One region of the Mesorhizobium sp. M0618 genome, then DNA from elsewhere that is predicted to be linked to it. Evidence: predicted binding sites of a transcription regulator. Region 1 holds the regulator's gene; each other region holds the start of a gene.
What was found. Region 1 encodes PhoB, which activates phosphate uptake and scavenging genes when phosphate is short. Its sites were predicted from a motif close to TGTCATNNANCTGTCAT; they were not measured.
Positions count from the first base shown of each region.

Region 1 (7,864 bases):
TCGACTGTCTCGTCAGCCGGTTGAGTTCGGCTTGCGCGGCTGTTCGATCCAGCAGGATCAGTTCCTGGGCCTGTTGCACGCGATCACCCTCATGGACGAGCAACTCTTGGATGATGCCGCCCTCGGGATGCTGGATGAGGATGTTCCCGCCTGTCGCCGAGATTTTGCCTTGCGTGATGACCGCGCCGGACAACGGTGCACTGACCGCCCAATAGCCAAAGCAACCCACCAATATCGCCATTGCCGCGTATCCGGTGAATGCCACCCGGCGAATGTCGGTGCGTGCTGTGCCTTCCCGGACGAGGCTCTGTGCTGTCATCTTCTACGATCCAAAGCGGACACTATGAGGGGTGCCGCGGTTCGTCGTTGCAAAAGACCCTGTCACCGCCATGCTGCGCTGTGGGGCAAGGCCGATGCCGGCGATCGGCTGCCGCATCACGTCGCCGCTTGGACCGAAGGCTTCGATCACTCCGCTGCGTAGAAGCATCACGCGGTCGCAGGCTGCGGCGACCGAAGGGCGGTGCGTTATCACGATTGTCGTAACGCCCGCCGCTTTCGCGGCGGCAAGCACTTCTTCGAGCGCGGCTTCGCCGCTGCCGTCGAGATGGGTACTGGGCTCATCCAGAACGAGAACATGCGGATTGCCGTAAAAAGCGCGCGCCAGCCCGATCCTTTGGCGTTCGCCGCCCGACAGTGTTCTGTCCGACGAACCTATTCTGGTCTGATAGCCGTCTCGCTGCTCCAGTATCAGCTCATGCGCCCGGGCATTCTTTGCTGCCTCGACGATAGAGGCGTCATTCGCATCGGGTTCAAAGCGGGCGACATTTTCCGCGATCGATCCGGGAAAGAGCTCCACCTCCTGAGCGAGATATCCGATATGCCGGCCAAGCTGCTTCTCGTCCCAGGTTCTGAGATCGGCGCCGTCAATCCTGACGCAGCCGCTGGTTGCCTGAATCGCACCGACAAGCAATCTTGCCAGGGTGGACTTGCCGGCTCCGCTCGGACCTATTATCGCCACCGCTTCGCCTGCGCCGATGCGGAAGTTCAGTCTCTTGATGATGGGTTCGGTGCCTGGCGTGGCGTTCGGCGCGACAAAGATGAGGCCCTGCACGACAATTTCGCCGGACGGGTCCGGCAAGGTCAGTTTTTGCGCATGTGCCGGATAGGCGGAAAGCGCCTTGTCCAAACGCTTCCACGATCGTCTGGCGTCGACGATCTGCCGCCATGACCCGATCAGTTGGTCGAGCGGCTGCAGCGCACGGGACGACACCAGGGAAGACGCGAAGATCATGCCGGCCGTCATCTTCCCTTGCAGCACGAGCCATGCTCCGACACCCAGTATTGCTAGCTGAAGCATCATGCGTACGGCTCGCGACGTTCCACTGAAAATCGCGTTGGCCATCGACGAACGGTCATGCAGGACTAGCGCCTCCGCCACGTGCCTTCCCCACACTCGCGCGGCGTTTTGGATCATGCCCATGGCGCGCAGCGTCTCCGCATTCCGGGCAAAGGCCTGCTCCGACAGGCTGGCAACAGCCGAGCGTTCCGCCGACAAGGCATCATTCTTGCCGATGGCAAACTGATTTGCCAGGACCATCGCAAGCAACAGCCCAGATCCCGCCAGCGTAAGCCAGAACAGCAAAGGGTGGATGAGGTACAGCAGGGCGAGGAAGAACGGAGCAAACGGCAGGTCGAACAAGACCGCCGCGCCGCGTGACCTGATGAAGGCGCATACCGAGCCAAGGTCGCGCAGTGGAGACAGGGCTGCTCCCCCGGCGTACTTAGCCTCCAGCGAGACGGCGAATGTCCTCGCGCCCAGTCTGTTGTCGACAATGGCTGCAACGCGCTGCGTGTAAACGGAGCGGACCGCATCGAGGAGACCGAGAAAGGCGAGTGCGAGAACCGCGATAGCAGAGAGGTAAAGAAGCGTCTCGACGCTGGAGGAAGGCAGGACGCGGTCATAGACCTGCAACAGATAAAGGGGGATCACCAATAGCAGGATGTTGATGAGGAACGAAAAAACACCGACATCGGCGATGGCGCGCCTCAAGACTGCCCGCAGATCAGACCGTGCAATCATTCCCGCGCTCCTAACGGCTCATGGCCCCAACATAAGGGCGTCGCTTAGACCGAATGGTCGCCGGCGATGTCCAAGGGGTGGTGCTGCAGGTCGTCCAGCGTATAGGCGCGGATGTAGTCGATCTTCATCTCCGCTGGCGTAGCCAGATGGTCAGGAGGCTGGCCGGCAATGCCGCCCACCGCGAGATTGGCCAGCATATACATGGGATCGTGCATGTCGGCCGGCGTCGCTGCTTGAGCGACCTTTACACCATCGTAGGTCCAGACAAGCTCATCCTTCGTCCAGAGCAGGCCATAGGTGTGGAAACCGTCGGTATCCGCAACGTTCACCGTTGACGAAACCTTCGTGTGCGCTCCCGTCTCATTGGAATGCGCCGTCATGTAGAGCGTGTTCGGGTCCTGGCCGCGCGTTTCGACAACGTCCAGCTCCGGCGGCCACGATCCGTCCTCCGGAAGCAGCCAGAACGCCGGCCAGGCTCCGGCTGTTTCAGGAAGATCCGCCCGCATTTCGAAATAGCCGTAGGTTTGCGAGAAGGTGTCGTGGGTCGTCAGGATCCCCGAGGTGTATTCGTAGTTGTTGATCAGAGGCTTGATGTCCTCCGGCGCCTGCGCGGCGGTGATGGTGAGGACGCCGTTCTCAACGCTGAACGGATGGACCGAACTCGTCGGGCCATAATTGGCGTCGATATACCACTGCAACTCACCATTGCTGCTCAACGTGCTGCCGTTCGGCGCTCCCCACCAGAAATTGGAATTCCAGGTGCCGTCCTGCCCGTCCCGAAGGCTCAGCGTGTTGAAATCGTCGGAGAAGGACAGCGTCATTGCGGACTTGTCTATCGGAAGTTCGAACTGGGTGGGCTGCAGCTTGTCGATGGTCGTATTCTTGAACACCAGGATTTCGTCGGATCCGAGGTTCAGCATCACGTTCGATTCCACTTGGACCATCTGTGAACGGACGGCATCGAACGAAGTGAAATCGTAGCCGTTAAGGCGGAGCGCATCGGTCGCACCGAAATCGAAGATAAGATCGCTTCCATTACCTTTGGAGATGGCGAAAGTATCGGCGCCATCGCCGCCGATCAGGACATCATTTCCCTTGCCGCCATCCAGCGTCTGGTGACCTGACCCGCCCTTGATGATGTTGTCCAACGCATTTCCGAACGCAAATCGGTTGGTGCCGGTAACGACGAGGTTCTCGAAATTGTCAGGGAGCTTGTAGCTCATCCATGTGTCGATCGTGTCGATCCCTGCCCCAGGATCCTCGACCACCTTGTTGTTGGTGGAATAGAGATGATAGTAGTCGTCGCCGGCGCCACCGTGGATCGTGACAGTGACGCCGGTGTCTCCCCAGAAGGAGTCGTTGCCGGAGGTGCCATGCAGTTCCGGTCCAGACCCGGTGGCCGAGAACCAATGAGTGGAAGCGCCGGTGTAGGCAAGAGGGATGCCTTTGGCGTTTAAGACCGTGCTCATCAGAAATCCTTCCTCATGGTGTCCGACCTGGTCAAAGGTCCGGCGACCGCTCCCAAAGCAACGCTGCAAGGAACGAGATCGTTCCACGGAATCGTCATTCGATCCGAGACCGCAATAATCGGAAGGCGGATAATGAATAAGGAGGTGATGGCTCAATGTAAATTGAAGCAATTTAGTAAAATCGTATATTTATGCAGAACACACGTCGTTTAACGAACGTATATCTAAGTTAACTCAAATTTATTCTTGCATGGCTTTCTGGTCGGAGTCTGCGGGCAAGATGGCGACGTACCGCCAAGAGCGGTCATCCTCATCAGGTTTCGAATGACCGCATTTGGGCCAAAGCGTCACGTGCTCGCTCCCCATCGATGAGACGAGTGCAACATTCCACTCTTCGCGGCTGTTGGCGACCACGTGCTAATCGAGTTTTCCCGGTCACGATCTATCGGGACGGAACAGCCACCTAGTCTTCCCTGATCGCGTAACCCGCCCCACGGATGGTGCGGATGACATCAGGCATGCGGCCGTTGTTGACCGCCTTGCGCAGCCGGCCGACGTGCACGTCGACAGTGCGTTCGTCGATGTAAATCGTCTCGCCCCAGACATTGTCGAGCAGCTGGCTGCGCGAGAACACGCGGCCGGGGTGGCGCATCATGAATTCGAGCAGGCGGAATTCGGTCGGCCCGAGCCGGATCTCGCTCTTCTTGCGATAGACCCGGTGCGACTCGCGATCGAGCACGATGTCGCCGACCTTTAGCACGCTGGACAGCACTTCCGGCTTGGCCCGGCGCAGCAGCGCCTTGACCCTGGCCATGAACTCCGGCGTCGAGAACGGCTTGACCAGATAGTCGTCGGCGCCGGTCGACAGGCCGCGCACGCGGTCGCTTTCCTCGCCTCGCGCGGTCAGCATGATGATCGGCAGCCGCTCGGTCTCTGGGCGCATTCGCAGGCGCCGGCAGAGTTCGATGCCGGAAACCGCCGGCACCATCCAGTCGAGCACGAGAAGGTCGGGAACGTTCTCCTGCAGCCGGATTTCGGCCTCGTCGCCGCGCGTCACCACCTCGACCTGGTAACCTTCGGATTCAAGATTGTAGCGGAGCAGCACGCCTAGCGGCTCCTCATCCTCCACCACCATGATGCGTGGTGCGATCATCGGCTGGTCACCCCTGTTATGCCGCTGGCGCGGACATTGCCGTCTCGTCCTGCTTCGGACGATTGGCTGGCAGCTGCGTGCCGGTCAAAACATAGTAGGCATTTTCGGCGATGTTGGTCACGTGGTCGCCGATCCGCTCGAGGTTCTTGGCGCAGAACAACAGGTGCGTGCACGCCGTGATGTTGCGGGGATCTTCCATCATGTAGGTCAGCAGCTCGCGGAACACCGAGGTGTATTTGACGTCGATGCGTTCGTCATTGTTTCTGAGCGTGGCAAGCGCTGCCGGGTCGGCGGCGGCGTACTCGTCGACGACCCCCTGCACCTGGATCAGCACCAGTTGCGCCATCGCGTCGATCGAATGCGAAAGGTCGTGCGGCGTGACACTCAGCCCGACAGTGCCGACGCGCTTGGCGATGTTCTTGGCAAGGTCGCCGATGCGCTCAAGGTCGCCGGCCATGCGGATCGAACCGACCACCGCACGCAGATCGTTGGCCATTGGCTGGCGCTTGGCGATCAGCGTGATGGCGCGATCGTCCAGCTCGCGCTGGCGTGCATCCATGATGGCATCATCGGAAACCACGCGCTGCGCCAGCGCATTGTCCGAATTGAGCAAAGCCCTGGTCGAGCCACTGACCATCGAGCGGGCGAGATCGCCCATGTCGCGGATCAGCTGGCTGATCTGCTCCAGATCCTCATCGAAAGATGCGACGGTATGTTCACCCATGATCTTCGTCCCTCGTATGCCTGAGCTCAGCCGAACCGGCCGGTGATGTAGTCCTGGGTGCGTTTGTCGTCGGGGGTGGTGAACATCTTGTCGGTGGCGCCCTCCTCGACCAGATAGCCTAGATGGAACATCGCGGTGCGCTGCGACACGCGCGCTGCCTGCTGCATCGAATGGGTGACGATGACGATGGTATAGTTCTGACGCAGTTCGTCGATCAGTTCCTCGACGCGAGCGGTGGCGATCGGGTCGAGCGCCGAACACGGTTCGTCCATCAGGATCACCTCGGGTGACACGGCGATGGCGCGTGCAATGCACAGACGCTGCTGCTGGCCACCGGAAAGACCCGTGCCAGGTTCTTGCAAACGGTCCTTGACCTCGTTCCAGATCGCCGCCTTCTTCAGGCTCGACTCTACGATCTGGTCCATGTCGGCCTTGCGCTTGGCCAATCCGTGGATGCGCGGACCATAGGCAACGTTCTCGTAGATCGATTTGGGGAACGGATTGGGTTTCTGGAACACCATGCCGACGCGCGCCCTGAGTTCGACGACATCGATGTTCTTGTCGTAGATGTCTTCTTCGTCGAGCGTTATCTTGCCGGTTACCCGTGCTGAATCGATGGTGTCGTTCATGCGGTTGAGGCAGCGCAGGAAGGTGGACTTGCCGCAGCCGGAGGGGCCGATCAGCGCCGTCACCTGGTTCAGGCGGACGTCGAGATCGACGTCGAACAGCGCCTGCTTCTCGCCATAGAACACGCCGACCTTGTCGCCGCGCATTTTGATTACTTCGTTCGACTTCATCTTGTCGCCCACTGCGTTTTCAAGGGACTGTTCGGTCATGATGTTCATACCAAGATGCCTTTTTTCTACCAGCGCCGCTCGAACCGACGCCGAAGCACGATCGCGGTGATGTTCATGGCCATGAGGAAGACGAGCAGGATGATGATGGCGCCGGACATACGCTCGACGAAGGCGCGTTCGGCCTCGTTCGCCCACATATAGATCTGCACCGGCAGCGCGGTGGCCGGATCGAAAGGCGTCGTCGGTGGATCGGCGACGAAGGCGACCATGCCGATCAGCAGCAGAGGCGCGGTTTCGCCGAGCGCACGCGCCAGACCGATGATGGTGCCGGTGAGGATGCCGGGCGCGGCAAGCGGCAGGATGTGCTGGAACACCATCTGCATCTTGGAGGCGCCAAGACCGAGAGCTGCCGAGCGGATCGACGGCGGCACCGCTGCAAGTGCGGCTCGCGTCGCGATGATGATCGTCGGCAGCGTCATCAGCGTCAGCACCAGGCCGCCGACGAAGGCGGCAGAGCGCGGCATGCCCAGGAAATTGATGAACACCGCGAGGCCGAGCAAGCCGAAGACGATTGACGGCACTGCGGCCAGATTGTTGATGTTGACCTCGATAAGGTCGGTAAAACGGTTCTTCTTGGCGAACTCCTCCAGATAGATGGAGGCGGCGACGCCGATCGGCAGCGCCAGGAGCAACACGATCACCATCATATAGAACGAGCCGATGATCGCCACGCCCATGCCCGAGGTTTCCGGGCGGCTGGAGGCGCCGTAGGTGAACAGGCCGCTGTTGAAGTGCTCGGCCATCGCGCCCTCGGCCTTGAGCTTGTTCATCCAGGTGATCTGCTGGTCCGAGACCTTGCGTCGCGCTTCCTCGACGCTGAGGTCGATCTGACCCTTGAAAGCCGAGTCGAGATTGGCGGCGGCGAGGATGTTGACGTCGCGCGTCGTGCCGATCACGGACGGATCGGCGGCAACGATGTCGCGCAACTGGACGCGGGCGCCTTCCGACAGGAAGCCCTTGAGCTGCTTGATCGCCGGCTTGTCGTCGGGATTGATGCCGAGCTTGGCCACCAGCGCGTTTTCGGCGAGCTTGGGATAATTCGCCTTGATCAGAACGCTCGGATCGGTTGCGCGTTTGCCGGAAGGATCGATCACCTTCTCGTCGAACGAGATCGGCAGTGATACCGTCGTCTGCCAGAAGGCGGTGTAGCCTTTCGAGACGATGGTGATCAGCATGATTGCCAGGAACGCCAGGCCTACGGAAATCGCCACGACGCCATAGATGCGGAATCGGCGCTCGGCAGCGTAACGGGCCTTCAGGCCGATGTCGCGGCGCGGATGGGCCGCCGCCCTGACCATCGTATCCATGGAAATGTCGGTCATTCGTACTGCTCCCGATATTTGCGCACGATGTAGAGCGCGACGATGTTCATCACCAACGTCAGCGCGAACAGCGTCAGGCCGAGCGCGAAGGCGACCAGCGTCTGCGGCGAATTGAACTCGAGGTCGCCGGTGAGCTGGTTGACGATCTTGACGGTGATGGTCGTCATCGCCTCGAACGGGTTGATGGTGAGGTTGGCGGCGACGCCCGCCGCCAGCACGACAATCATCGTTTCGCCGATAGCGCGCGAGGCAGTCAGCA
Region 1 is NZ_JAMYQH010000022.1:76,260-84,123, reverse strand. It holds gene NKJ04_RS22445 (HlyD family type I secretion periplasmic adaptor subunit) at 1-319, opposite strand, end outside; gene NKJ04_RS22440 (type I secretion system permease/ATPase) at 323-2,050, opposite strand; gene eglC (endo-1,3-1,4-beta-glycanase EglC) at 2,125-3,549, opposite strand; gene phoB (phosphate regulon transcriptional regulator PhoB) at 4,013-4,702, opposite strand; gene phoU (phosphate signaling complex protein PhoU) at 4,719-5,426, opposite strand; gene pstB (phosphate ABC transporter ATP-binding protein PstB) at 5,453-6,271, opposite strand; gene pstA (phosphate ABC transporter permease PstA) at 6,289-7,605, opposite strand; gene pstC (phosphate ABC transporter permease subunit PstC) at 7,602-7,864, opposite strand, start outside.

Region 2 (7,864 bases), on a different contig from region 1:
CATTCTCTGCCGCGCACAGCGCGCAGGGCTGGTCGAAGGTCTGCACCTCGAACGGATGGTCCTCGAAGTCGAGGCTGACCACGTCGGTGAAGGGCGGCACCGCGTAGATGCGCTTTTCGCGCCCGGCGCCAAACAGCTGCAAAGCCGGTGAGCGGTGCATCTTGGGATTGTCGAATTTCGGCGTCGGCGACGGGTCCATCACATAGCGGCCCTCGACCTTGACCGGATAGGCATAGGTGGTGGCGATGCGGCCGTGTTTGGCGATGTCCTCGTAAAGTTTCACATGCATGAGGCCGTATTCCTCCAGCGCATGCATTTTCCGCGTTTCAGTCTCGCGTGGCTCGAGGAAGCGCAAGGGTTCCGGGATCGGCACCTGGTAGACAAGCACCTGGCCCGCCGTCAGCGGATGTTCGGGGATACGATGGCGGGTCTGGATGATGGTGGCGCTGGCGGTATCAGTGGTCACCGCGATGTTGGCGACCTTCTTGAAGAAGGCGCGGATCGAGACCGCGTTGGTGGTGTCGTCGGCGCCCTGGTCGATGACCTTCAGCACATCGTCCGGGCCGATGATCGAAGCCGTGACCTGGACGCCGCCAGTGCCCCAGCCATAGGGCATCGGCATTTCGCGCGAGGCAAACGGCACCTGGTAGCCGGGAATGGCGATGCCCTTGAGGATCGCCCGGCGGATCATCCTTTTGGTCTGCTCGTCGAGATAGGCGAAGTTGTAGGTGGCGATGTCGGTCATGGCGATCACATCCACATTGTGCTATTGAATTGGCGTCCAGGACGCGGAAACAGGGGCGAAATCGGATGACCCAGACCGCTTGGCTGCATATCGGAATTCTGCTGCTGGCGTTCGTCGGCGTGGTCGCGTTTATCCTCCGAAGAATGGTTTTTCCCGCAGCCAGGGAAGGCGCGCATGGCGAGAGCGTTGGCATCGGCGGCGGCTACAGTGGCGGGCATGGCGACCATTCGCACGACAGCGGTGGCGGTGATGGCGGGTCGGGCGACTAGGCTCATTCCGCCGCCTCCTTCTTGTCTTCCAGCATGTCGGCATTTCCGCGGGCGTCGTATTCGGCGCGCATGCGGCGCACGAGGTCGAGTTCGGCCTGGAAGTCGACATAGTGCGGCAGCTTCAGATGTTCGACGAAGCCGGTCGCCTGGACGTTGTCGGAATGCGAAATGACGAACTCCTCGTCCTGGGCCGCGGCGACGACATCCTCGCCGAGCTCCTTCGCGCGCAGCGCCCGGTCGCACAGCGCCATCGCCATCGCCTTGCGCTCGCTCTGGCCGAAGACCAGGCCGTAGCCGCGGGTGAATTGCGGCGGCGCCTTGGCCGAGCCTTTGAACTGGTTGACCATCTGGCATTCGGTGACGCGGACAGTGCCGAGCGGCACCGCGAAGGGCAGCTCGGGCACGTCGAGCTCGAGCTCGACCTCGCCCATGCGGATCTCGCCGACGAAGGGATGGTTGCGGGCATAGCCGCGCTGGGTGGAATAGCCGAGCGCCAGCAGAAACCCTTCATCGCCGCGTGACAGCGCCTGCAGGCGGATGTCGCGCGCCATCGGGAATTCGAGCGGCTCGCGGGTGATGTCGCCGGGGACGTGATCCTGCGGCATGTCGCCGTCGGGTTCGATCAGGCCTTCGCGGTCGAGGATCGCCGATACGCGCGGCATGGCTTGCGCTTCCGTCTCGCGCAGCAAGGGCTGGGCGACGTCAGCGCCGGCGGCAAGCTCGGGATCGAGCAGCCGGTGGGTGTAGTCGAAAGTGGGCCCGAGCAACTGGCCGCCGGGCAGATCCTTGTAGGTCGCCGACACACGTCGCTCGACCAGCATCCCGGCGGTGTCGATGGGCCTGGAGTAGCCGAAGCGTGGCAGCGTGGTGCGATAGGCGCGCACCAGGAAGATCGCCTCGATCATGTCGCCGCGCGCCTGGACGATGGCGAGTGCGGCCAGTTCACGATCATAGAGCGAGCCTTCGCTCATCACCCGATCGACGCCGAGCGCCAGCTGCTCGACGATCTGGTCGAGACGTAGTGCCGGCAGCGAACGGTCGCCGCGGCGGCGGTCGGCAAGCAGGCTGTGGGCGTTGGCGATTGCGGCTTCGCCACCTTTCACCGCGACATACATCTTACGCCTCCATCGTCTTGATGCGCGTCGTGCGCGGCAGGCAGGCAATGCCATCAGCGGTGGCGAGTATGATGTCGACGCCTCTGGGAAAGCGCTTGATGTTCTGTTTCCACTGCTCGACGAAATGGCGCGGCATCTGTGCCGGCGCGATCGTGGCGCTGGTTTCGATGCCGGGACCTTCAAGCAACAGCGGCGTGCCGGAGACGAGATCGCCGACTTGCAGGATCAGCGTGGTCGAACGGTCGGGATAATCCTGCGTGCCCTGCGAAAAACCATCGAGCGACATCATCTCGGCCGGGGCCGCGATGAAGGCGAAATGCGCATCGGCCGGTGTGTTGGCCACGGGCGCGCCGGTGTGGAACCCAAGCCAGGATCTGATCGCGGTGGAAGCTTGCAGGGCCGGGTCGAGCCAGAGCGGGGTGTCGTTATCGCACAGCGCCAGTGCGATGGCGCCGGCGGCCGCCGAGAGCGGCGCCGGCGGGCGGGCGAAGGCCGGCAGCGGCTGCACGCTGCCTGGCCGCGCCATTGCGTCCATGACGGCGCGGAACACCGTCTGGGCATTGAAGACCGGATCGGCGAAACCGCCCTCTATCGATTGCGCTGCAATGTCCATCAGTCTTCTCCGCGAACCATGGTGAAGAAATCCACCTTCGTTGCCGCCGTCTCGGCGCGGCGTTTTTCATGCGCTGCGGTCAGAGCCGACCGCAGGGGCGCTATCAGTCCGGTCTCGACTTCATTGCGGCGGGCAGGGTCCTGCCACAGCGCGTCGGCGATGGCCGCCAGCTTCGCCTTCTGCTTGTCGCGGCCAAGCGCATAGCAATGTCCGACCTGCCCGGAGGGCAGCCGGACGGTGGCGCGGGTGACGGTCGCCTCGCCGACGTTGAAGGGCGCGCCGCCGCCGCCGATGCGGCCGCGCACGGTGACCAGCCCGGTCTCGGGGCCGCGCAGCAGTTCTGCTTCCGAAGGCAATCCGGCTTCATTCCAGAGCCGGACGATGTCATCGCCGCTGGATTGCGCCAGTGTCGCCATGGCGGCCTTGCGCTCGGCCTGGTCGCGGGCTTCCTGTCCTCGCATCAGCAGCATTCCTCTTTGTCAATTTGTCTATTGATATAGACAACTATACAAATTATACCTATTATCTAACGCGTGTCCATGACGGGTGGATGACAGCGATATAAGACTGGGCGCTGGAAGGTTGGGGCAATGATAGTCGGGCGGCTGGCAGCGGACAGCATCGAGCGGCGCAGTGGCGTTTCGCTGTGGCGGCAGATCGCCGACAAGATCCTGCATGCGATCGCCATCGGCGATTTCACGGAGAATGCAGCGTTGCCGCCGGAGGTGGCGCTGGCAGAACGCTATGGCGTCAACCGTCACACGGTGCGCAGCGCCATATCGGCCCTTGTAAGGGAAGGCGTGCTGCGGGCCGAGCAGGGGCGCGGCACCTTCGTACTGTCGCGCAAGCGGCTGTCCTATCCGATCGGCGCGCGCACACGCTTTTCGACAGGGCTGCAAGGGCAAACGACGGAACGGCACATCGTCCTGCTCGCCTCGTCGATCGAGCCGGCCAGCCAGCGCGTTGCCGAGGGCCTTGGCCTTGCCAGGGGAGCCGATGTGATCCGGTTGGAAACGCGCGGCGAAGCCGACGGACGGCCGGTGTCGCGTGCTGCCGGCTGGTTCGAGGCCCGGCGCTTTGCCGGCATCGATGCCGCGATGGCGCAAACCGGCTCGATCACCGCATCGCTGGCGCGTTTCGGCATCGACGACTATCTCCGGCAATCGACCGTGCTGTCGGCGCGCCATGCCGATGCGGCGGACCTTGCCGACCTCGACCTGCTGCCGGGCGCCATCGTGCTGGTCACGGTTGCCGTCAACGTCACGCCGGACGGCCAGCCGATCCAGTTTTCCGAGTCGCGCTTCCCGGCCGAGCGGGTGGAGCTGAAGCTGTCGGCGCTGTAGCTAACGTCGTCATCCTTGGGCGAAGCAGGAGCGCAGCTCCGTCGCGGAGACCCAAGGATCCATGCCGCGATCTCGGGCGAAGAGCGCAGCGGCGCAGAATTCTGCACCGAAGCAACGCTCTCAGGTCACGGCATGGATCCTATGGTCTGCGCCGCGTCGCTTCGCTCCTCGCTCCGCCATAGGATGACGAAGCGATGGATGTTGCGGCTAGTCGCCAAAGCATCAGATCTACCAAGTTGGGCGCTCAACGATCTCCGAATTCGTGTCGAACAGGCGCCTCTATCCGACCTCGATCACAGCCTTGATCAGGCCGGATTTCTCGTGTGCCCAGCGGGCGAGATCGCGCGGCGTGCCGGCGAGTGTGGTGCGGTGTGTGACGAGCTTGGCCAGGGGCACGGCGCCGTTGCGGATCGAGGCGGCGACGTGATCGAAGTCGGCGCGCAGCGCGTTGCGGCTGCCGATCAGCGTCATCTCGCGCTTGTGGAATTCCGGATCGGAAAAGCTGATGTCGTCCTTGACGACGGAGACCAGCACCAGCGTTCCGCCATGCGCGACATGGGCGAAAGCCGACTGCACCGATTGGGTGTTGCCGGTGGCGTCGAAGACGACATCGAAGCCTTCGCCTGATGTCGCTCCCTTGACCAGATCGGGCACCGCGCCGCGCGACCCGTCGAGGGTCTGGAAACCAAGCTCATTTGCGGCGAAGGCGAGCCTTTCACTGCTCATGTCGAGCAGCGTCACGTCGAGCCCGGCGATGCGGGCGAAGATGGCGGTGCCGAGCCCGATCGGGCCAGCGCCGATGACCAGCGTGCGGGCGCCGGGGTCGGCGCGGGCGCGCCGCACTGCATGCGCGCCGATGGCCAGGAACTCGACTGCGGCGGCGTCGGCCAGCGAAAGGCCGTTGGCGGGATAGAGATTTTGCGCCGGCACCAGAATCCGTTCGCACATGGCGCCGTCTCGATGCACGCCCAAGACCTCGATCCTGACGCAGCAATTGGGCTTGCCGTGCCGGCAGGCGATGCACTTGCCGCAGGAAAGATAGGGGTTGATCACCACGGGCTCACCAACGGCAAGATCGACGCCGTCGCCGGCCTCGACGATCGTTCCCGACACCTCATGGCCCATGATGCGGGGATAGGCGAGGAACGGGTGCTTGCCCTCGAAAATGTGGTAGTCGGTGCCGCAGATGCCGACATGGCTGACCGCCACCAGCGCCCAGCCGGGAGGCGGTGCCTCTGGTGCGGGCCGGTCTTCAAGGACAAGATCGCCGGGCGAACGGCAGAGGACGGCTTTCATGCGCTAATCCAGTCATGAAATCGCCGGCCCGTTGGTGTGGCGGGCCGGCGGTTGATTGCGGGATCGCTACTTGCCGCGGCGGCGCAGGCCGTCGAAGTAGACGATGATGATGATCAGCGCGCCAGTGATGATGCGCTGCCAGAACGAGTTGACGTTGAGCAGGTTGGCGCCGTTGTTGATGGTGGCCAGGATGAAGGCGCCGAGCAGCGGCCCATGCACCGAGCCGACGGCGCCGAACAGCGAGGTGCCGCCGATGACCGAAGACGCGATCGCCTGCAGCTCCCAGCCCTCGGCCTGCGTCGGGTTGCCGATGCCGATGCGGGCCGCCAGCAGCACGCCGACAAAGGCGGCGCACAGGCCCGACAGCGTGTAGGCCATGTAGATGGTGCGCTGGACATTGACGCCGGACAGGCGCGAGGCCTCGGCGTTGGAGCCGACCGAAAACAGGTATCGGCCCCAGCGGCTGTGGTGCAGGAAAATATAGGCCGGAATGCCGACCAGGATCACCATCCAGAACAGGTTGGGGATGCCGATGAAGGAATTGCGCGAGAAGGCGGTGAAGGTGTCGCTGTTGATGTTGATCGAATTGCCGTTGGTCATCAAAAGGCCGATGCCGCGCAGCGAGGTCAGCGTTGCCAGCGTGATGATGAAGGGCGGCAGGCCCATCTTGACGATGCCGAAGCCGTGGAACATGCCGATGGCGACGCCGACCAGCAGCGTCACCAGAATGGCGAGCCAGATGGGGAAGCCGGCATTGATCATCATGGCCACGACCACGGTGGCGAAACCGACCACGGCGCCGACCGACAGGTCGATGCCGCCGGTGATGATGACGAAAGTCTGGCCGACCGCCATGATGGCGATCATCGAGCCCTGGCGCAAGAGATTGGCCATGTTGTTGGCGGAGGCGAAGCTCGTCGTCGCCACGGAGAGAAGGATCCAGAGCAGAACCAGCAGCGCCAAAAGCGTCAGCCCAAACAGGACATTATAGTTGCGCTTCGGTTTTTCGACGGCAATCGCCTCGGTGCTCATATTTGTCCTCCCAGCTTTTCTTGTTTCTCGGCGAGCGCCTGAGTAAGAATATCCTCGTGGCTGGCTGCGTGAAAACCGTGCGTCGCCACCAGTTTGCCGCGCCGGAACACATGCAGCGTGTCGGCGAGTTCATAGACTTCCGGCAGATAGGACGAGATCAGGATGATGCCGGCGCCCTTTGACAAAAGTGCGCCGAACAGGCGGTAGATCTCGGCCTTGGTGCCGACATCGACGCCGACCGTCGGTTCGTCGAAGATGAACAGCTTGGCGCCGTGCGCCAGCCATTTGCCGATGACGATCTTCTGCTGGTTGCCGCCCGACAGGCTGGATGCCAGCGCGCCGCGCGTCGGTGTCTTGATGCGCAGATCGGCGATCTGGCGATCAGCTTGCGTCTTCTCCTGCGTGCTCGAAATCAGCAGATTGTTCGAGATTCGCTTGTAGATCGGCAGGTTGAGGTTGAAGCCGACCGGCAGGTTGAGGCAGAGGCCCTGGTCGCGGCGGCTTTCCGGCGCCAGCGCCATGCCGAGCTTGATCGCGTCATGCTCGGAATTGACCTGCACCTCCTTGCCTTCCCAGAGGATCTGGCCGGCGGATTTGCGGTGGCGGCCGTAAAGCGTGGTGACGAACTCGCTGCGTCCGGCGCCGATCAGGCCATAGAGTCCGACGATCTCGCCGGCGCGGACCGTCATCGAGACATTTTCGAAGCCCTTGCCGGACAGGCTTCTCGCCTCGATAATGGCGGCGCCCGGCGTGAAATGCTCCTTGTGATAGACCTGCTCGATCGAGCGGTTGATCATCATCTTGACCAGCTCGGCATCGTTGGTCTCGGCGATGTTGCGGGTGCCGACCAGCGTGCCGTCGCGCAGCACGGAAACACGGTCGGCGAGCTCGAACACTTCCTCCATGCGGTGGCTGATGTAGATGATCGTCACGCCTTCATCCTTCAGCCGACGGATCAAGGTGAAGAGCTGGTCGGCCTCCTTGCGGGTGAGGTAGGCGGTCGGCTCGTCGAAGATCAGGAATTTGGTGCCGCGCACGGTGGCGCGGGCGGCGGCTATCAACTGCTGCTGGCCGATGGTCAGGTCGCCAAGGGTGACATGCGCCGGCAGGTCGAAGCCGAGATCGTCGATGATCGTCTGCGCCTGCCTGACCATGGCGCGCTGCTGCAGGATGCCGAAGCGTGAATTCTCCTCGCCTAGGAACATGTTGGCGGCGACAGTCAGGTGACGGCACAGCACGACTTCCTGGTGCACGGCATTGATGCCGAGCGCCATCGCCTCGTGCGGCGTCGCCAGGGCGGCCGGTTGGCCCTCCCAGGCGATCTCTCCGGAGGTGCGCGGCATGACGCCGGTCAGAAGCTTGATGAGCGTGGATTTGCCGGCGCCGTTCTCGCCGACGACGGCGTGGATTTCGCCGGACTTGAAGGCGAGGTTGACCGGCTTCAGCGCATG
Region 2 is NZ_JAMYQH010000008.1:194,994-202,857, reverse strand. It holds gene NKJ04_RS11760 (alpha-D-ribose 1-methylphosphonate 5-phosphate C-P-lyase PhnJ) at 1-745, opposite strand, end outside; gene NKJ04_RS11755 (hypothetical protein) at 811-1,014, shown strand; gene NKJ04_RS11750 (carbon-phosphorus lyase complex subunit) at 1,017-2,129, opposite strand; gene phnH (phosphonate C-P lyase system protein PhnH) at 2,131-2,742, opposite strand; gene phnG (phosphonate C-P lyase system protein PhnG) at 2,742-3,203, opposite strand; gene phnF (phosphonate metabolism transcriptional regulator PhnF) at 3,336-4,085, shown strand; gene NKJ04_RS11730 (zinc-binding alcohol dehydrogenase family protein) at 4,365-5,381, opposite strand; gene NKJ04_RS11725 (ABC transporter permease) at 5,448-6,413, opposite strand; gene NKJ04_RS11720 (sugar ABC transporter ATP-binding protein) at 6,410-7,864, opposite strand, start outside.
Region 2: the regulator PhoB is predicted to act here: its motif matches at 3,282-3,298, upstream of phnF (phosphonate metabolism transcriptional regulator PhnF).

Region 3 (7,864 bases), on a different contig from region 1:
GCGATGCTCGAGTCCTGCGACAACGACACGCCGCGCGAGGAATGGCATCGCGTCGGCATGGATTTTCACATCGAACTGGCGCGTCTGTCGGGCAATGAGTTCCTGTTTAGGGCGGTGCGCGATGCCATGACGCGCCTGTCGCGGGCGCGCTGGCTGGAGGTTCGCGACGAAGCGGCCCTTGCCCGCGCCTGGGCTGAACATCGCGCCATTCTGGCGGCCACGCGCCTTGGCGACGCCGATGAAGCCGCGCGCCTGCTGTCAGGCCACATCGTCGGCAGCCGCGACCGGCTGGTGACGTCGCTCGCCAACGATCGGCGCGGTCTTCGCGCCAGAGGCTTTGCCGTCGTTGCTGCTTAAGAGTGGATGAAGGGGCGCAAAGCGGCGTCTGGACGTACGCGCACTTTCGCCTCGCTTCGCAGACGCCGATGGCGTAAGGAGCGGCCATGGAAAACAACCGATTTGAAACACCTGTGACTGTGAAGTCAGTCGCGGCGGGAAGCACTCAGCTCTTGCGCACGGCGCGTGAGGCTTCCGACTACCTCCTCAACAGCTGGCCCGGCAAGCGCAGCCCCAAGCATCGCGCGGCCCTGCAGGCCTGCCATGACGCACTCGCCGGCGACAAGCCGGCGATGAACGCCAGGCGCGCCTTCATCGCGGCAGCACGCGAAGTGGACGTGTTCGTCAGCGACAAGGCGCCGGCCTGACACAAGGCGACATCCGGGGCGGCAATCCGAATTGAGGCGCGGCCCGCATCTGCGGGCCGTTTGCCGTCACTTTGCCGTTTCGGTTTCGGCTTCAGTCTCGTCTTCGGGCTTCGAACGTTCCCTCGCTGCAACCTTGGCTGCCAGCTTCTCGGCCTTCTTGGCCGCCTTCTGGCGGTCGCGTTCCTTGCGTTCCTGATCGTAATTTGGTGGTCGCGCCATATCGGCTCCTTTTCACTGCCTCGCGGCTCTGGTCCTGCCTAGGAGCATTAGCCGTCAAACACAACAGCTGAAGCGATAGTGCGTCGATGATGGCCAGGCTTGCAAGATGCGCGTCGCAATGAAGGGCCAGGCCCATCATTGCGGTGGCGATACCTATCGCCGTCGATTTGCCGATCAGATGCCGCTTCGGTCAATCACCAGATCGGCGGCACCAAAACGGTCCTTTGCCGTCAGTTGCTGGTGCCAGTAGGGATAGAGCAAGGGCGGCCGGCTGACCGCGTCGAGGCGCTCGCGCTCCTCGCCGGAAAGCACCAGGCTTGCCGCCGCGATGTTGTCCCGGAACTGCGTTTCCGTCCTGCCACCGATCACCAAGGAACTGATGGACGGCCGGCCAAGCAGCCAGGCCAGCGCCACCTGCGCTGCCGACACGCCGCGCTGCGCGCCGATCTCCACAAGCACATCGACGATCCGCCACAGCCGATCCTCGTCGCGGATCGGTGGTTCCGACCAGCCGGCAAGCTGGCGGGCGGTGGGGCTGTCACGGCGGTATTTACCGGACAGCAATCCGCCGGCAAGCGGGCTCCAGACCAGAACGCCCAACCCCTGGTCGACGGAAATCGGCAGCAGTTCGTACTCCGCCTCGCGCGCTTCCAGCGTGTAATGGATCTGCTGCGTGACGAAGCGCGGCTGATGATGGCTGTCGCTGATGCCGAGCGCCTTCATCACCTGCCAGCCGGAATAGTTGGAGCAGCCGACATAGCGGATCTTGCCCTGGGCAACCAGCGTATCGAGCGCGGCGATGGTTTCCTCCAGCGGTGTTACGCCATCCCATTCGTGCAGGAAATAGATGTCGATGACGTCGGTCCTGAGCCGCTTCAGGCTCTTCTCGCATTCGCGGATCAGGTGATGGCGCGACAGGCCTTCATCGTTGGGACCTTTGCCGATCCGCATCCGCGCCTTGGAGGCGATCAGCACGTCGCCCTTGCGCTTGCCGCCGAGCGCTTCGCCGATGATTTCTTCCGAAATGCCGTTCGAATAGACATTGGCGGTGTCGATGACATTGATGCCGGCGTCGATGCAGAGATCGATCATCCGGCGCGCCTCGTCGAGGTCGGTCTTGCCGACAGCCGAAAATGCGCCGGCGCCGCCGAAAGTCATGGTGCCCGTGGTCAGCGTCGATACTTTCAGGCCGGAACGGCCGAGAGTGCGGTATTCCATGTCGGTCCTCGCGATTGCATTGAGAAGGGGTTGGGAAGGGCGCCCGAATGTGGCTGCTATTTGTAGGACAATTTGCGCGGCATGTCTCCATGCCAGGGCGGCGGATCGATCATGCCTCGCGGGTTTTTGCAGTGGTGGCGATCAGGTCAGGCTGCAATAAAACCGTCATTGCGGGCCTATATTGAAGTCGGCTCAGGCGTTGCCGTTCCGGGCTGTAAGCCGGGAGTTTGGGGCGCCGATCGACAGAGCTTGCAAGTGGAGCAGCCGATAATGACCGAGCTAAAACAGAATTCTGCGGCCAGGGATTGGCTTGAAGCCGAACTCGCCGACACGCCCGACGAAGACTATGAGCTCGAAATGTCGGAGCCGGCGCTGTCGATGGAGATCGCCAAGATCTACAAGAATTCGCATCCGCCTTCGATCGATCGCATGCAATATTTTCGCGACCTGATCAGCCTGCAGTCCGAATTGATCAAGCTGCAGTCCTGGGTCGCCTATCACAAGAAGAAGCTGGTGGTGATCTTCGAGGGACGCGACTCGGCCGGCAAGGGCGGTGTCATCAAGCGCATCACCCAGCGGCTCAATCCGCGCATCTGCCGTGTTGTGGCACTGCCGGCGCCGACCGAGCGCGAAAAGTCGCAATGGTATTTCCAGCGCTATGTCCCGCATCTGCCGGCCGGCGGCGAGATCGTGCTGTTCGACCGCTCATGGTACAACCGCTCGGGCGTCGAGCGGGTGATGGGTTTTGCCCAGCCCGATCAGGTCGAAGAATTCTTTCACGACGTGCCGGAGTTCGAGCGCATGCTGGTCCGCTCGGGCATTACCGTGGTCAAATACTGGTTCTCGATCACCGACGAGGAACAGCAGATGCGCTTCCTGATGCGCATCCATGATCCGATGAAGCAGTGGAAACTGTCGCCGATGGACCTGCAGTCGCGCGTGCGCTGGGAGCAATACACCAAGGCCAAGGAAGAGACCTTCGCCCGCACCAACATCCCGGAAGCGCCCTGGTTCATCGTCGAGGGCAACGACAAGAAGCGCGCGCGGCTGAACTGCATCGACCATCTGCTCAAGCAATTGCCCTACGAGGAGGTGCCGCACGAGGAGATCACGCTGCCGGAGCGCGTCTTCAACCCCGAATACGAACGCCAAGTGCTGCCGCGCGAGCTTTACGTGCCGGAGAAGTATTGAGATAGACGAAGCTGCAATCTCCCCCTCGAGGGGGGAGATTGGCTCTCCACCTACGCCCGCTTGATGATGACGTGCGTGGCGAGCGGCGTCGCCACCTGCTCGTTGCAGACATAACCGAGCTTGAGCATGTCGAGGCCGGTAAGAAGGTTCTCGCCCGTGCCCAGCAGCACCGGCGCGATCGCCAGATGCATCTCGTCGATCAGTTTTTCCTGCAGATATTGCCGGATGGTGGCGACGCCGCCGCCGACCCGCACGTCCTTGCCGCCAGCGGCAGCCTTAGCCTGTTCAAGAGCTGAATGGATACCGTCAGTGACGAAGTGGAAAGTGGTGCCGCCCTCCATCGTGATCGGTTCCCGCTTGTGATGGGTGAGCACGAAAACCGGCACATGATAGGGCGGGTTGTCGCCCCACCAGCCCTTCCAGCTGTCGTCAGGCCACTCGCCGCGGATCGGTCCGAACATGTTTCGGCCGAGGATCCAGGCGCCGACATTTTCGAAGCTGCGCGCCGCGAACGCCTCGTTGACGTCGGTGGTGCCGCCATCTTGTCCGAGCACCATCTCTCGGAAGGTGCGGGTGTCGACAAACCACTTGTGCAAGGATTCCCCACCGACGCCGAGCGGATTTTTCAGATCCTGATCAGGACCGGCGCCATAGCCGTCGAGCGACAGGGTGAAAGCGTTGACGCGAAGTTTGGACATGCGAGCCTCCTCGATAACCAGTTGTATTTTGCAAGCAGTTGTTTTGTATCAAACTGGTTTTTAATTGCAAGCAGTTTTCTGGCGGCAGCAATCTCCCAACGTAGCGGACCTGCAACGCTGGGGTACGAAAGGCGGGGTGCAGCCTTGTCAGCTCAACTCGACTTTACTGTCCCGTTTAGCGATCAAATGGTCCCGCAAGAGGGACAACACCGTCCCGGCAAGCTCGTCGGGCGCCTCGCAATGCGCCGACGTCCGGTAGTATCGGTCGACGGCAAAGCCCAGACCAACGGCCAGCAATTCGATATCTCCGGCTGCCTCAACCTGCCCAATCACCTGCAAAATATGGTCTTGGAGATAGTGCGCTCCATTTGCCAGCAGCGTGGCGTCGTCAACGGGTGCTCCGTCTGAGACAACAAGCAGAACCTTACGGGCCTCGGGTCGTTCTCGCAGACGCCCAACGGCCCACTCGATGGCTTCGCCGTCGATGTTCTCCTTGGGAAGGTCCGGCCGTAACATCGGCTTGAGAACATGACCCAAACTGCTCTGACGGCTGTCGTCGGCCTGCCGGTAGATAATGTGCAGCAGGTCGTTCAGCCTTCCCGGATTTTTGGGCCGGCCATCTTCATTCCAGATGCGCCGCGATTCCCCACCGCGCCAATTGCGCGTGGTGAACCCAAGGATATCGACCTTTATGCCGAGTGTCCGCAGAAACTCCTGTGCAATGTCGACTGAAGCAGCCGCGTACAGCATTTTCTGGCCGCGCATCGATCCGGACTGGTCGACGAGAATGGAGACGACCGTATCAGCGCGGTCAGGCGCCGATACGCTATCCCGGACTTCAGTGGCAATATCCGCTGCCAGAATCAGATGCTTCGTCCTCCAGCCGGCGAGGCCGCTCTCCAGCTCTGCCCATATCGCCTCGACCGCGGATTTATGTTTGTCCGAAAGCTGCCCGATAGCGTTTGACAGTTTTAGGCTCGGCACAATCCAGTCATGGAGCGTGACGTAGGCGTGATAGCCGGGCGTAGCAGTGTCGCCGCGTGGCACGGGGACAAACAATGATCTGAAATGCTTGCCCAGCCTTCGCAGCAATGTCGGCTATCCCTTCAGCAGTTCCGCCACTTCGGGCGCGAAATAGGTCAAGATGCCGTCGCAGCCGGCGCGCTTGAAGGCGAGCAGCGATTCCAGCATTGCCTTCTCGCCGTCGATCCAGCCATTGGCGCCTGCCGCCTTGATCATCGAATATTCGCCCGACACCTGGTAGGCGAAGGTCGGCATCTGGAACTCGTCTTTCAGCCGTCGGATGATGTCGAGATAGGGCAGGCCGGGCTTGACCATCAGCATGTCGGCGCCCTCGGCAATGTCCTGTTCGGCCTCTCTCACCGCTTCGTCGGAATTGGCATGGTCGATGTAATAGGTCTTCTTGTCGCCCTTGAGCAGGCCGGCGGTGCCCACCGCCTCGCGATAGGGGCCGTAGAAGGCCGAAGCGAATTTGGTCGCATAGGACATGATCGCCACATCCTGGAAACCATTGGCGTCAAGCGCGTCCCGGATGGCGCCGATGCGGCCGTCCATCATGTCGGACGGCGCGATGATGTCGGCACCGGCGGCCGCCTGGATGACAGCAGCGGCGGTCACCTGTTCCACTGTCTCGTCGTTGACGATGATGCCGTCGCGCAGGATGCCGTCATGGCCGTGGCTGGTGAACGGGTCGAGCGCTGCGTCGGTGATGATGCCGATCTCCGGCACCGCATCCTTGATCGCACGGGTGGCGCGGTTGATGACATTGTTGGGATCGAGGATGTGCGAGCCGGTCTGGTCGCGCAGCGAGATGTCGACATTGGGGAAGGTGGCGAGTGCCGGAATGCCGAGTTTTGCCGCGCGCTCGGCCTCCTTGACGGCGAGATCGATCGACAGGCGGAAGACGCCGGGCATGGCGGCGATCGGCTCGCGGACACCCTTGCCCTCGACGACGAAGATCGGCCAGATCAGGTCGTCGACCGTGAGCCGGTTCTCCTGCACGAGGCGGCGCGACCAGTCGGCCTTGCGCATGCGGCGCAGACGGCGGCTGCCGGTGATCTCGTCGACGCCGCGCGCGCCGGCGGGCTTTGCGGGGGTGAATTTGTTCATCGCCAATACTCTCGTTCGGGCAGGCTTTTACCACGAGCTCCCGCCGCTGACCAATGCGGCACGATTGTGCCAGCGACGCGGTCGAGGTCTATTCGGGTTGCCCATTGCCTGACAGAATCTGTGCTGCGCCCCTGATGGCGACACGGAAAGCCTCGTCGAAGCCGACACCGCGCACCTGCCAGATGTAGGTCTTGCCGGCCATGGCCAGCCGCCAGTCGGCGATCCAGCCCAGTTCCTTGTCGCTCCAGATGAGACTGCCGGAAAGCGCTTGGTCGGCGCCGGCCTTCTTCGCGAGTGTGTCGAGCTTTGTCATCTGGGCATTGCGAAGCGCCCGATCGTCCAATCCGGCCTGCGCCAGCTGTGCTGCCGTGGGAAAAGCCACCTGCATGGCCAGCGGTACGGCGGCATTGCCGAACGATTCGCGCATCGGCATGCCACGGTCGCCATCGGCATCGAGCGCGTAATGCATTGTTCCGCGCTCCGTCGCCAAAAACACCGCCAGCCGTGGCCGCGCGGTCAGCCATGGCCTGCTGCCGAGCGAAGCAAGCACCGGGTCGATCACTTCAGGCTTGTACTGGCAGTAAAGGTTGTGAGGCCGGTCGTAGGTGCCTTGATCGTCATGGTTGGGAATGCCTTCCATGCGGTCGCGGTAGCGAAAGCCAGCGACGAAGCTGCCCGCCTTATCACGCAATACCGTCATTTCAGGTTTCGCCGGCAGGCGCTGATCACCGGAAATCCGCACCAGAACCGCGTCGAGACAGCGCTTGAAGCCGGACTGGCGGTTCTTCTCGTACTTGCCGTTGACGATGGTCTGCGAACTGTAGAGATCTTCCAAAGTCCCCGCCATGACAGGGTGAACAGCCAAGCAGATGCTCAGCCCAATTGCCACCGGCGCAAAGCGTGAAAATCGAGTCATAACCAATCGTCCCGTTCGAAGACCCGCCAGAGCTGCGCTGCAATGAACTCTATCCAGTTTTTCAGTATTGCAGCTCGATTTTTAGTACCGGCTCCTGGTCCGGGCCAGAGCTTGCACCGGTGTGCTCGCCATTGACGCACCCATGCGCCACGCTTTAGCACTTCAGTCCCGGCGGCCGGGGGAGGGATTCTTCACGATGGATTTTGGCGGAGGCGACGAGATCCGCTTCGAACATCTGGGCCGGGCCGGCGTCGTCACCTTGACGCGGCCGCAGGCGCTCAATGCCTTGACGCACCGCATGATCGGGGCGCTCGACGCTGCCCTTTCCGCCTGGGAGACCGACCAGGGCGTCGATGTCGTCGTCGTCAGGGCCGAGGGCAGGGCCTTTTCGGCCGGCGGCGATATCCTGCATGTCTATGAGACAGGCCGGGCGGGAAAACCGCCGGTCGAGTTCTTCGCCGACGAATATCGCCTCAACGCCCGCATCAACAGTTATAGGAAACCTTATGTGGCCCTGATCGACGGCATCGTCATGGGCGGTGGTGTCGGAATCTCCTTCCATGGCTCGCACCGGGTGATGACCGAGAATGCCCAATTTGCCATGCCGGAGGTCGGCATCGGCTTTTTTCCGGATGTTGGCGCCAGCCACCTGCTGCCTGATCTCGGCGGCTCCTTCGGCATGTATCTGGCGCTGACCGGCAATCGCATCCGCTATGGCGATGCGCTGTGGTCGGGGCTGGCCACCCACACCATCAAGGCCGGGGACCAGGCTGGCTTCCTCGACCGGC
Region 3 is NZ_JAMYQH010000027.1:70,281-78,144, reverse strand. It holds gene NKJ04_RS25290 (GntR family transcriptional regulator) at 1-357, shown strand, start outside; gene NKJ04_RS25285 (DUF982 domain-containing protein) at 471-704, shown strand; gene NKJ04_RS25280 (hypothetical protein) at 771-923, opposite strand; gene NKJ04_RS25275 (aldo/keto reductase) at 1,098-2,141, opposite strand; gene ppk2 (polyphosphate kinase 2) at 2,412-3,332, shown strand; gene NKJ04_RS25265 (dihydrofolate reductase family protein) at 3,383-4,030, opposite strand; gene NKJ04_RS25260 (cobaltochelatase CobT-related protein) at 4,178-5,122, opposite strand; gene hemB (porphobilinogen synthase) at 5,129-6,160, opposite strand; gene NKJ04_RS25250 (DUF8605 domain-containing protein) at 6,249-7,025, opposite strand; gene NKJ04_RS25245 (enoyl-CoA hydratase/isomerase family protein) at 7,273-7,864, shown strand, end outside.
Region 3: the regulator PhoB is predicted to act here: its motif matches at 2,294-2,310, upstream of ppk2 (polyphosphate kinase 2).

Region 4 (7,864 bases), on a different contig from region 1:
AACCGTCGTGATTTTCTCTACGTCGCCACCGGCATGGCCGCAGTGGTTGGCGCGGGTGCCTTCGCGTGGCCGTTCATCGACCAGATGCGCCCCGATGCCTCGACGCTGGCGCTCGCTTCCGTCGAAGTCGACGTCGCCTCGCTGACGCCGGGCATGTCGCTGATCGTCAAGTGGCGCGGCAAGCCGGTCGTGGTGCGCAACCGCACCGAACAGGAGATGAAGGACGGCGAGGCAGTCAATCTCGCCGATCTCAAGGATCCGATCGCCCGCAATGCCAATCTGCCGTCCGATGCGCCGGCGACCGACGCCAATCGCACCACGCCCGGCAAGGAGGCCTGGATGGTGATGGTTCAGGTCTGCACGCATCTCGGCTGCATTCCGCTTGGCCAGGAAGGCGATTTCGGCGGCTGGTTCTGCCCGTGCCACGGTTCGCAATACGATACGGCCGGCCGCATCCGCAAAGGCCCGGCGCCTGAGAACATGGCGGTTCCGGTATTCAAGTTCATTTCCGATACCAAGATCCTTATCGGTTGAGGCAGGGGATATTTCGATGAGCGAGGGACACTCGACCTATACGCCCAAAACCGGTCTCGGACGCTGGTTCGACGCCCGCATGCCGCTGCCGCGGCTGGTCTATGACAGCTTCGTTGCCTATCCGGTGCCGCGCAACCTCAACTATGCGTGGACCTTTGGCGGCATCCTTTCGATCATGCTGGTGGCGCAGATCCTGACCGGCATCGTGCTGGCCATGCATTACACGGCTGACACCAATCTGGCCTTCGGCTCGGTCGAGAAGATCATGCGCGACGTGAATTCCGGCTGGCTGCTGCGCTACATGCATTCGAACGGCGCCTCGTTCTTCTTCGTCGCCGTCTACATCCACATCTTCCGTGGCCTCTATTACGGCTCCTACAAGGCGCCGCGCGAACTGCTCTGGATCCTCGGCTGCATCATCTATCTCCTGATGATGGCGACCGGTTTCATGGGCTACGTGCTGCCATGGGGCCAGATGAGCTTCTGGGGCGCCACCGTCATCACCGGCTTCTTCAGCGCCATTCCGCTGGTCGGCGACTGGATTCAGCAGCTGCTGCTCGGCGGCTTTGCCGTCGACAACCCGACGCTGAACCGTTTCTTTGCGCTGCACTATCTGTTGCCGTTCATGATTGCCGGCGTCGTCGTTTTGCACATCTGGGCGCTGCATGTCGTGGGCCAGTCGAACCCGACGGGTATCGAGGTCAAGTCGAAGACCGACACTGTCGCCTTCACCCCCTACGCGACCATCAAGGACGCGTTCGGCATGATCGTGTTCCTGTTCTTCTTCGCTTATTTCGTCTTCTACCTGCCGAACTATCTCGGCCATCCCGACAACTACATCGTCGCCAACCCGCTGAAGACGCCGGCCCACATCGTGCCCGAATGGTACTTCCTGCCGTTCTACGCGATCCTGCGCGCCATCACCTTCAATGTCGGGCCGATCAACTCCAAGCTCGGCGGCGTGCTGTGCATGTTCGGCGCCATCGTCATGTTGTTCCTGGTGCCGTGGCTCGACACTTCGAAGGTACGCTCGGCCGTTTACCGGCCCTGGTACAAGCTGTTCTTCTGGCTGTTCGTGGCCGATGCCATCCTGCTTGGCTGGCTGGGCTCGCAGCCGGCCGAAGGCAGCTATGTGTTCATGGCGCAGATGGCGACATTGTTCTACTTCGCCTTCTTCCTGATCGCGCTGCCGGTGCTCGGACTGATCGAGACGCCGCGACGGCTGCCGAACTCGATCACCGAGGCGGTCCTCGAGAAGAACAAGGGCGGCAGCGGACATCCGGCGGGCGCTACGGCGGCGCCGGAAACCAAAGGCTGAGCGGGTAGAGAATCTAAGGGGATTTGGCATGAAAAAGATTCTCACCTCGCTGGCGCTGATCGGCCTCGTGGCCGTCGCCGCTGGGGCCGCGGGCACTCGGGCGATCGCCGCCGAAGAGGCACACAATGTGGCCAATCCGACGCATTTCCCGATCGACGAGCCAAAGGAAATGGACTGGAGTTTCACCGGCCCGTTCGGCACTTACGACAAGGCGCAGCTGCAGCGCGGCCTCAAGGTCTACAAGGAAGTCTGCTCGGCCTGCCATTCGATGAACCTGGTGGCGTTCCGAACGTTGTCGGACCTCGGCTATTCCGATGCGCAGATCAAGACGCTGTCGGCCGAGTACACGATCCATGACGGTCCCAACGATGCCGGCGACATGTTCGACCGTCCAGGCAAGCCGTCCGACCACTTCCCGCCGCCGTTCGCCAACGACGAAGCGGCCGCCGCTTCCAATGGCGGCGCTGCCCCGCCCGACATGTCGCTGCTGGCCAAGGCTCGCGGCGTCGAGCGCGGCTTTCCGCAATTCGTCTTCGACATCTTCACACAATACGATGCCGGCGGTCCCGACTATATCCACTCGCTGCTGACCGGCTACGACCAGACGCCGCCGGCCGGCATGGTGATCCCGGAAGGCACCCACTACAATCCGTACTTCATGTCCGGCGTGTCGCTGAAAATGCCCAAGCCGCTCTCCGACGGCCAGGTGACCTATGATGACGGTGCGCCGCAGACCGTCGACCAGTATTCCCGCGACGTCTCCGCCTTCCTGGCGTGGGCGGCCGAGCCGCATATGGAAGACCGCAAGAAGACCGGTTTTCGCGTTCTGGTGTTCCTGCTTTTGTTCGGCGCGCTGGTCTATCTCACCAAGCGCAAGGTGTGGGAAGGCGTGGCCCACTAGACCACACAATCAAGTGATCGCGAAGGGCGCCGAGAGGCGCCCTTTTGCATTTCCGGAGGCTGGTCATGTCACATGGCCGTCATCGCATCCGGCGATCCTGTGCTGCTCTCATCAAAGGATCGCATTCATGAAAAGATACGCATCGCTCGCGGCAGGCCTGTTGCTGCTCATCCTCGGCTCGGCCGCGCAAGCGGAAGACGCCCAGCCCTTCGTCACCAACAAGGACGTCGACCTGACGATGATCCTGCCGCCGCCGCCGGCAAACGATTCGGCGCAGACCAAGGCCGAACTCGGCGAGGTGCTGACGCTGCAGGTGACGCGCACCCCGGAGATGGTCGCCAGCGCGGTGGCCGATGCCGAGGAGAATGTCTGGCGCTTTGCCGACGTCATGGGGCCGAAATTCAACAAGGAAACGCTGCCGAAATTCAGCGCTTTCTTCGATCGCGTGGTGGTTACCGAAGGGGCTGTCGTCGACCCGGCCAAGGATGTCTGGAAGCGCCCGCGCCCGCATCAGCTCAGCGATCTCGTCAAGCCGGCGGTCAAGCTGTCGAGCTCCGGTTCCTGGCCGTCTGGCCATGCCACCGTAGGCACGATGATGGGCATCATCCTGTCCGACATGGTCCCGGAAAAGCGCGCCGAGATCATGGCGCGTGCGGCCGAATACGCCCACAACCGCGAGGTCGGCGGCATCCACTATGCGTCCGACGTCGAGATGGGCAAGATTTCCGGCAGCGTTATTGCCGCGGTCCTGCTCAACCGGGACGACTTCAAGGCTGAATATGAAGTGGCCAGGGCCGAGCTTCGTTCCGATCTCGGCATGTAATCCTCGTCAGCCGGATTTAGACGGGAAGGGGCGCTTAAGGCGCTCCTTTTTTGTTAACGCTCGTGCTCAAGCGAAAGTTCGGCAATTAGTCCGTTGGCATGGCGGCATCAGGTTGATATTCGACGCATCGAACGGTGGCGAGAAGCTCGTCCCGCCATGGCCTTTGGAATTCGATGATGCGGCTCAGCGACTGTCACAACTTTTCCGATTTCCGGCGGATGGCACAGCAGCGGCTGCCCGGGCCGATCTTCAACTACATCGACGGCGCGGCCGACGATGAGGTCACTTATCGCCGCAACACCGAAAGCTTCGAGACCTGCGACCTTGTTCCCAACGTGCTGCGCGGAGTGAGCGAGGTCGACATGTCGGTGACGGTCATGGGCCAGAAGCTGGCGATGCCGTTCTATTGCTCGCCGACCGCCTTGCAGCGCCTGTTCCACCATCAGGGTGAGCGCGCGGTCGCCAGGGCCGCCGCCAAATACGGCACCATGTTCGGCGTCTCCTCGCTTGGCACCGTCAGCCTCGAGGAGGCGCGCGGCATCAGCAGCAGCCCACAGGTCTACCAGTTCTATTTCCACCGGGATCGCGGCCTCAACCGGGCGATGATGCAGCGCGCAAAGGCGGTTGGCGTCGAGGTGATGATGCTGACCGTCGACAGCATCACCGGGGGAAACCGCGAGCGCGACAAACGCACCGGCTTTGCCATTCCCTTCAAGCTCAATCTCGCCGGAATGGCACAGTTCGCGCTCAAGCCGGCCTGGGCGATCAACTATTTCACCCATGAGGGGTTCAAGCTGCCGCAGCTCGACGAGCATGTCGACATGGGCGGCGGCACGATGTCGATCAGCCGCTACTTCACCGAGATGCTAGACCCGTCGATGACGTGGGACGACGTGGCCGAGATGGTCAAGCTTTGGTCGGGTCCGTTCTGCCTCAAGGGCGTCATGTCGGTGGAGGATGCAAGACGCGCCGTCGACATCGGCTGCAGCGGCATCGTGCTGTCGAACCATGGCGGGCGGCAGCTGGATGGCTCGCGGGCGGCGTTCGATCAGCTTGCCGAGATCGTCGACGCCGTTGGCGACAGGATCGACGTCATCATGGATGGCGGCGTGCAGCGCGGCACCCATGTGCTGAAGGCGCTGTCGCTCGGTGCCAAGGCCGTCGGCGTCGGACGCTATTATCTGTTTCCGCTCGCGGCGGCCGGCCAGCCCGGCGTCGAACGGGCGCTTGAACAGATGCGGGTCGAGATCGAACGCGGCATGAAGCTGATGGGCTGCAGTTCGATCGAACAATTGTCGCGCAAGAACCTCCGTTTCAGGTAATCTCGACCCATGAAATCCTCCCTCGAAGACACATTGCTCGCCGCGATCCGCACCATTCCGGATTATCCCAAGCCCGGCATCCTGTTTCGCGACATCACCACGCTGCTCGGCAATGCGCGCGCCTTCCGCCGCGCCATCGACGAACTGGTGCATCCCTATGCCGGCCAGAAGATCGACAAGATCGCCGGCATCGAGGCACGCGGGTTCATCCTTGGCGGCGCCGTCGCCCATCAGCTCTCGGCCGGCTTCGTGCCGATCCGCAAGAAAGGCAAGCTGCCCTACGAGACGGTGCGCGTCGCCTATAGCCTGGAATATGGGCTGGACGAGATGGAGATGCACAAGGACGGCGTTGCTCCGGGCGAGAAGGTGATCCTTGTCGACGATCTGATCGCCACCGGCGGCACCGCGGAGGCGGCGGTCAAACTTCTGCGCCAGATCGGCGCCGACATCCTCGCTGCCTGTTTTGTCATCGACCTGCCGGACCTCGGCGGCCGCGCCAAGCTCGAAGCCCTCGGTGTGCCGGTCAGAACGCTGATAGGGTTCGAAGGACATTGAGGAGTGCTCTCCCTTCTCCTACAAGAAGGGAGAGGGAAAGTGGCGTTACTCGGCCTTCACCAGAACGGCGCTTTCGAACTCGAGCACCTTGTCGCCGGTGGAATCGAAAGCTTCCGAACGCAGCGCCAGCAGCCGCCAGCCGGGGCGTGAGGCGATTGGGCGGTGCGACAGCGCGGTGCGCGTGAAGGTGATGGTTTGCCCGGCATAGACCGGCTTCAGCCATTTCAGGTTCTTGAAGCCGGGCGAGGGACCGAATTCCGGCACTGGACCGGGACCGCTCCACGCAGCGATCTCGGCGTCCATACGGTTTTCCAGATTGAGTTTCATCCAGGTCGCGGCCGTGTGCCAGCCGGACGCGCAGAGGCCGCCGAGCACACTTTTCTTCGCGGCCTCCTCGTCGATATGGAAGATTTGCGGGTCGTACTTACGGGCGAAGGCCTTGATCGCCTCGGGCTCGAATGAGTGCGAGCCGAGCGTGACGGTGGTGCCGATACGGAAGAACTCGTCCAGTGTCATGCTTGGCTCCCCGCGGCATCGCGCGTGAGGAACATGACGGAGTTCTCGAGCTCGAAGACGCTTTCGCCACGCTGGTTGAACAGTTCGCTGCGCATGGTGACGAAGCCGAGTTGCGGCTTCGATTTCGACAGGCGCTTGGCAATAACCATCAGGGTGCCGGTCAGTTGGTCGCCGGCCAGGACCGGCTTTTTCCATTTGACCTGATCGACTCCGGGCGCGCCCTGGCAGGTCGAGTCCAGCAGGAACGCATCGCACAGCATGCGCATGAACATTGCGCAGGTGTGCCAGCCCGACGCTGCCAGCCCGCCGAGGATGCTGGCCTTGCCGGCTTCCTCGTCGAGATGCATCGGCTGCGGGTCGAATTCTCCGGCGAATTCGACGATCTCGGCGGCACTCACGAGCTTCGAGCCGAGGTCGATCGACGCGCCCTCGATGAAGTCCTCATAGGCCCATGTTTTTATCTCTGCAGTCATGGTCTGGAATCCGGCTTGTCGACCCACGATCCCCAGGATCGGGGTTTCCGGATGCAGGCCGGCGTTCATTTGGTCAAGCGATTTCTACTGCGCCAGCCTGTGGCAGCCGATCGACAGGGCCACTCAGAGCCAGCCGCGGCGGCGGAAGTACCAGAAGGGCAGGATCGCCGACAGCACCATCATGGCGATGGCGAAGGGATAGCCAAGCTCCCATTTCAACTCGGGGATGACGTCGAAATTCATGCCGTAGATCGAGGCGACCAAAGTCGGCGGCAGGAAGATGACGGCGGCGACCGAGAAGATCTTGATGATGGCGTTCTGCTCGATCGAGATCATGCCGAGCGTGGCGTCGAGCAGGAAGGAGATCTTCTGCGACAGGAAGGTGGCGTGGTCGGCCAGCGACAGCACATCGCGCGACAGCGTCTTGATGCGCGCCTTGGTGTCCTTGCTCATCTTGGTGCGGGTCGAGGCATGGGCGAAAAAGCCTGCCAGGCGCTGCAGCGAGATCAGGCTGTCGCGGATCGAGGAGGCAATGTCCTCCTTGCGGCCGATGGCTTTCAGCAACTCCTGGAAATCACGGTTGCGCTTGGAAACCTTGGTCGACCGCGCCTCGAAGATATCGCGCGAGATCGCCTCGATGTCGCGGCCGGCGCGTTCCAGAATGTCGGCGAGACGGTCGACGATCGCCTCCAGCAAGCCGATCAGGATGGTGTCGCCGCTGGTGCAGCCGGTCGCCACCTTCTCGGCGCGCTGCGGAAAGGTCTTGAAGGCCTTCGGCTCGTGGTAGCGCACCGTGATCAGCCTTGTGCCGGCGAGCACGAAGGTGACCGGCGACATCAAGGGATCGTCGACCTCGGTCTGGGCGGGCAGGGTGGCGGTCATGAAGTAGGCGCCGTCCTCGACATAGAGGCGGCTCGAAATCTCGATCTCCTCCATCTCCTCGCGCGTCGGAATGGCAACGCCGAGCCAGCTCTCGATCGTCGCTTCCTCTTCCTTTGTCGGGTTGAACAGGTCCGCCCAGACGATGGTCTCGCTGTTTGCCAGGAGATCGTCGACGACGCGCAGGCGGTCATTGTCCACGACGAAGGCCTTGATCATCGCCTGATATCCCTTGCTGGGGCCAAAGGGTGCGTTCGGATTGACGCGTCGTGTTGGATTGCACGAGACGGACACTTTCGCCGAAAGCGCCGACCGCGTGCCCCAGCCGATTAGACCCGTGATGTGACAAGGTCAAGGCAGGCCATGCCGCCCGCAAAACAGGTCAACGGCAAGTGCTGTCAACGATGCAGAGAGATAGCGGACGGCACATTGCCGCCCGCCATCTTAGGATACGTCTACCGGGAGTTTGGCAGGATCTGGTGCAGCACGATGGCCCAGACGGCGCCGAAGGCGATCGATGAGCCGAGGATGTACTGCACGAGG
Region 4 is NZ_JAMYQH010000007.1:179,901-187,764, forward strand. It holds gene petA (ubiquinol-cytochrome c reductase iron-sulfur subunit) at 1-534, shown strand, start outside; gene NKJ04_RS10575 (cytochrome b) at 551-1,852, shown strand; gene NKJ04_RS10580 (cytochrome c1) at 1,881-2,753, shown strand; gene NKJ04_RS10585 (acid phosphatase) at 2,881-3,576, shown strand; gene NKJ04_RS10590 (alpha-hydroxy acid oxidase) at 3,753-4,898, shown strand; gene NKJ04_RS10595 (adenine phosphoribosyltransferase) at 4,908-5,453, shown strand; gene NKJ04_RS10600 (MaoC family dehydratase) at 5,499-5,969, opposite strand; gene NKJ04_RS10605 (MaoC family dehydratase) at 5,966-6,442, opposite strand; gene corA (magnesium/cobalt transporter CorA) at 6,566-7,540, opposite strand; gene NKJ04_RS10615 (uracil-xanthine permease family protein) at 7,777-7,864, opposite strand, start outside.
Region 4: the regulator PhoB is predicted to act here: its motif matches at 2,820-2,836, upstream of NKJ04_RS10585 (acid phosphatase).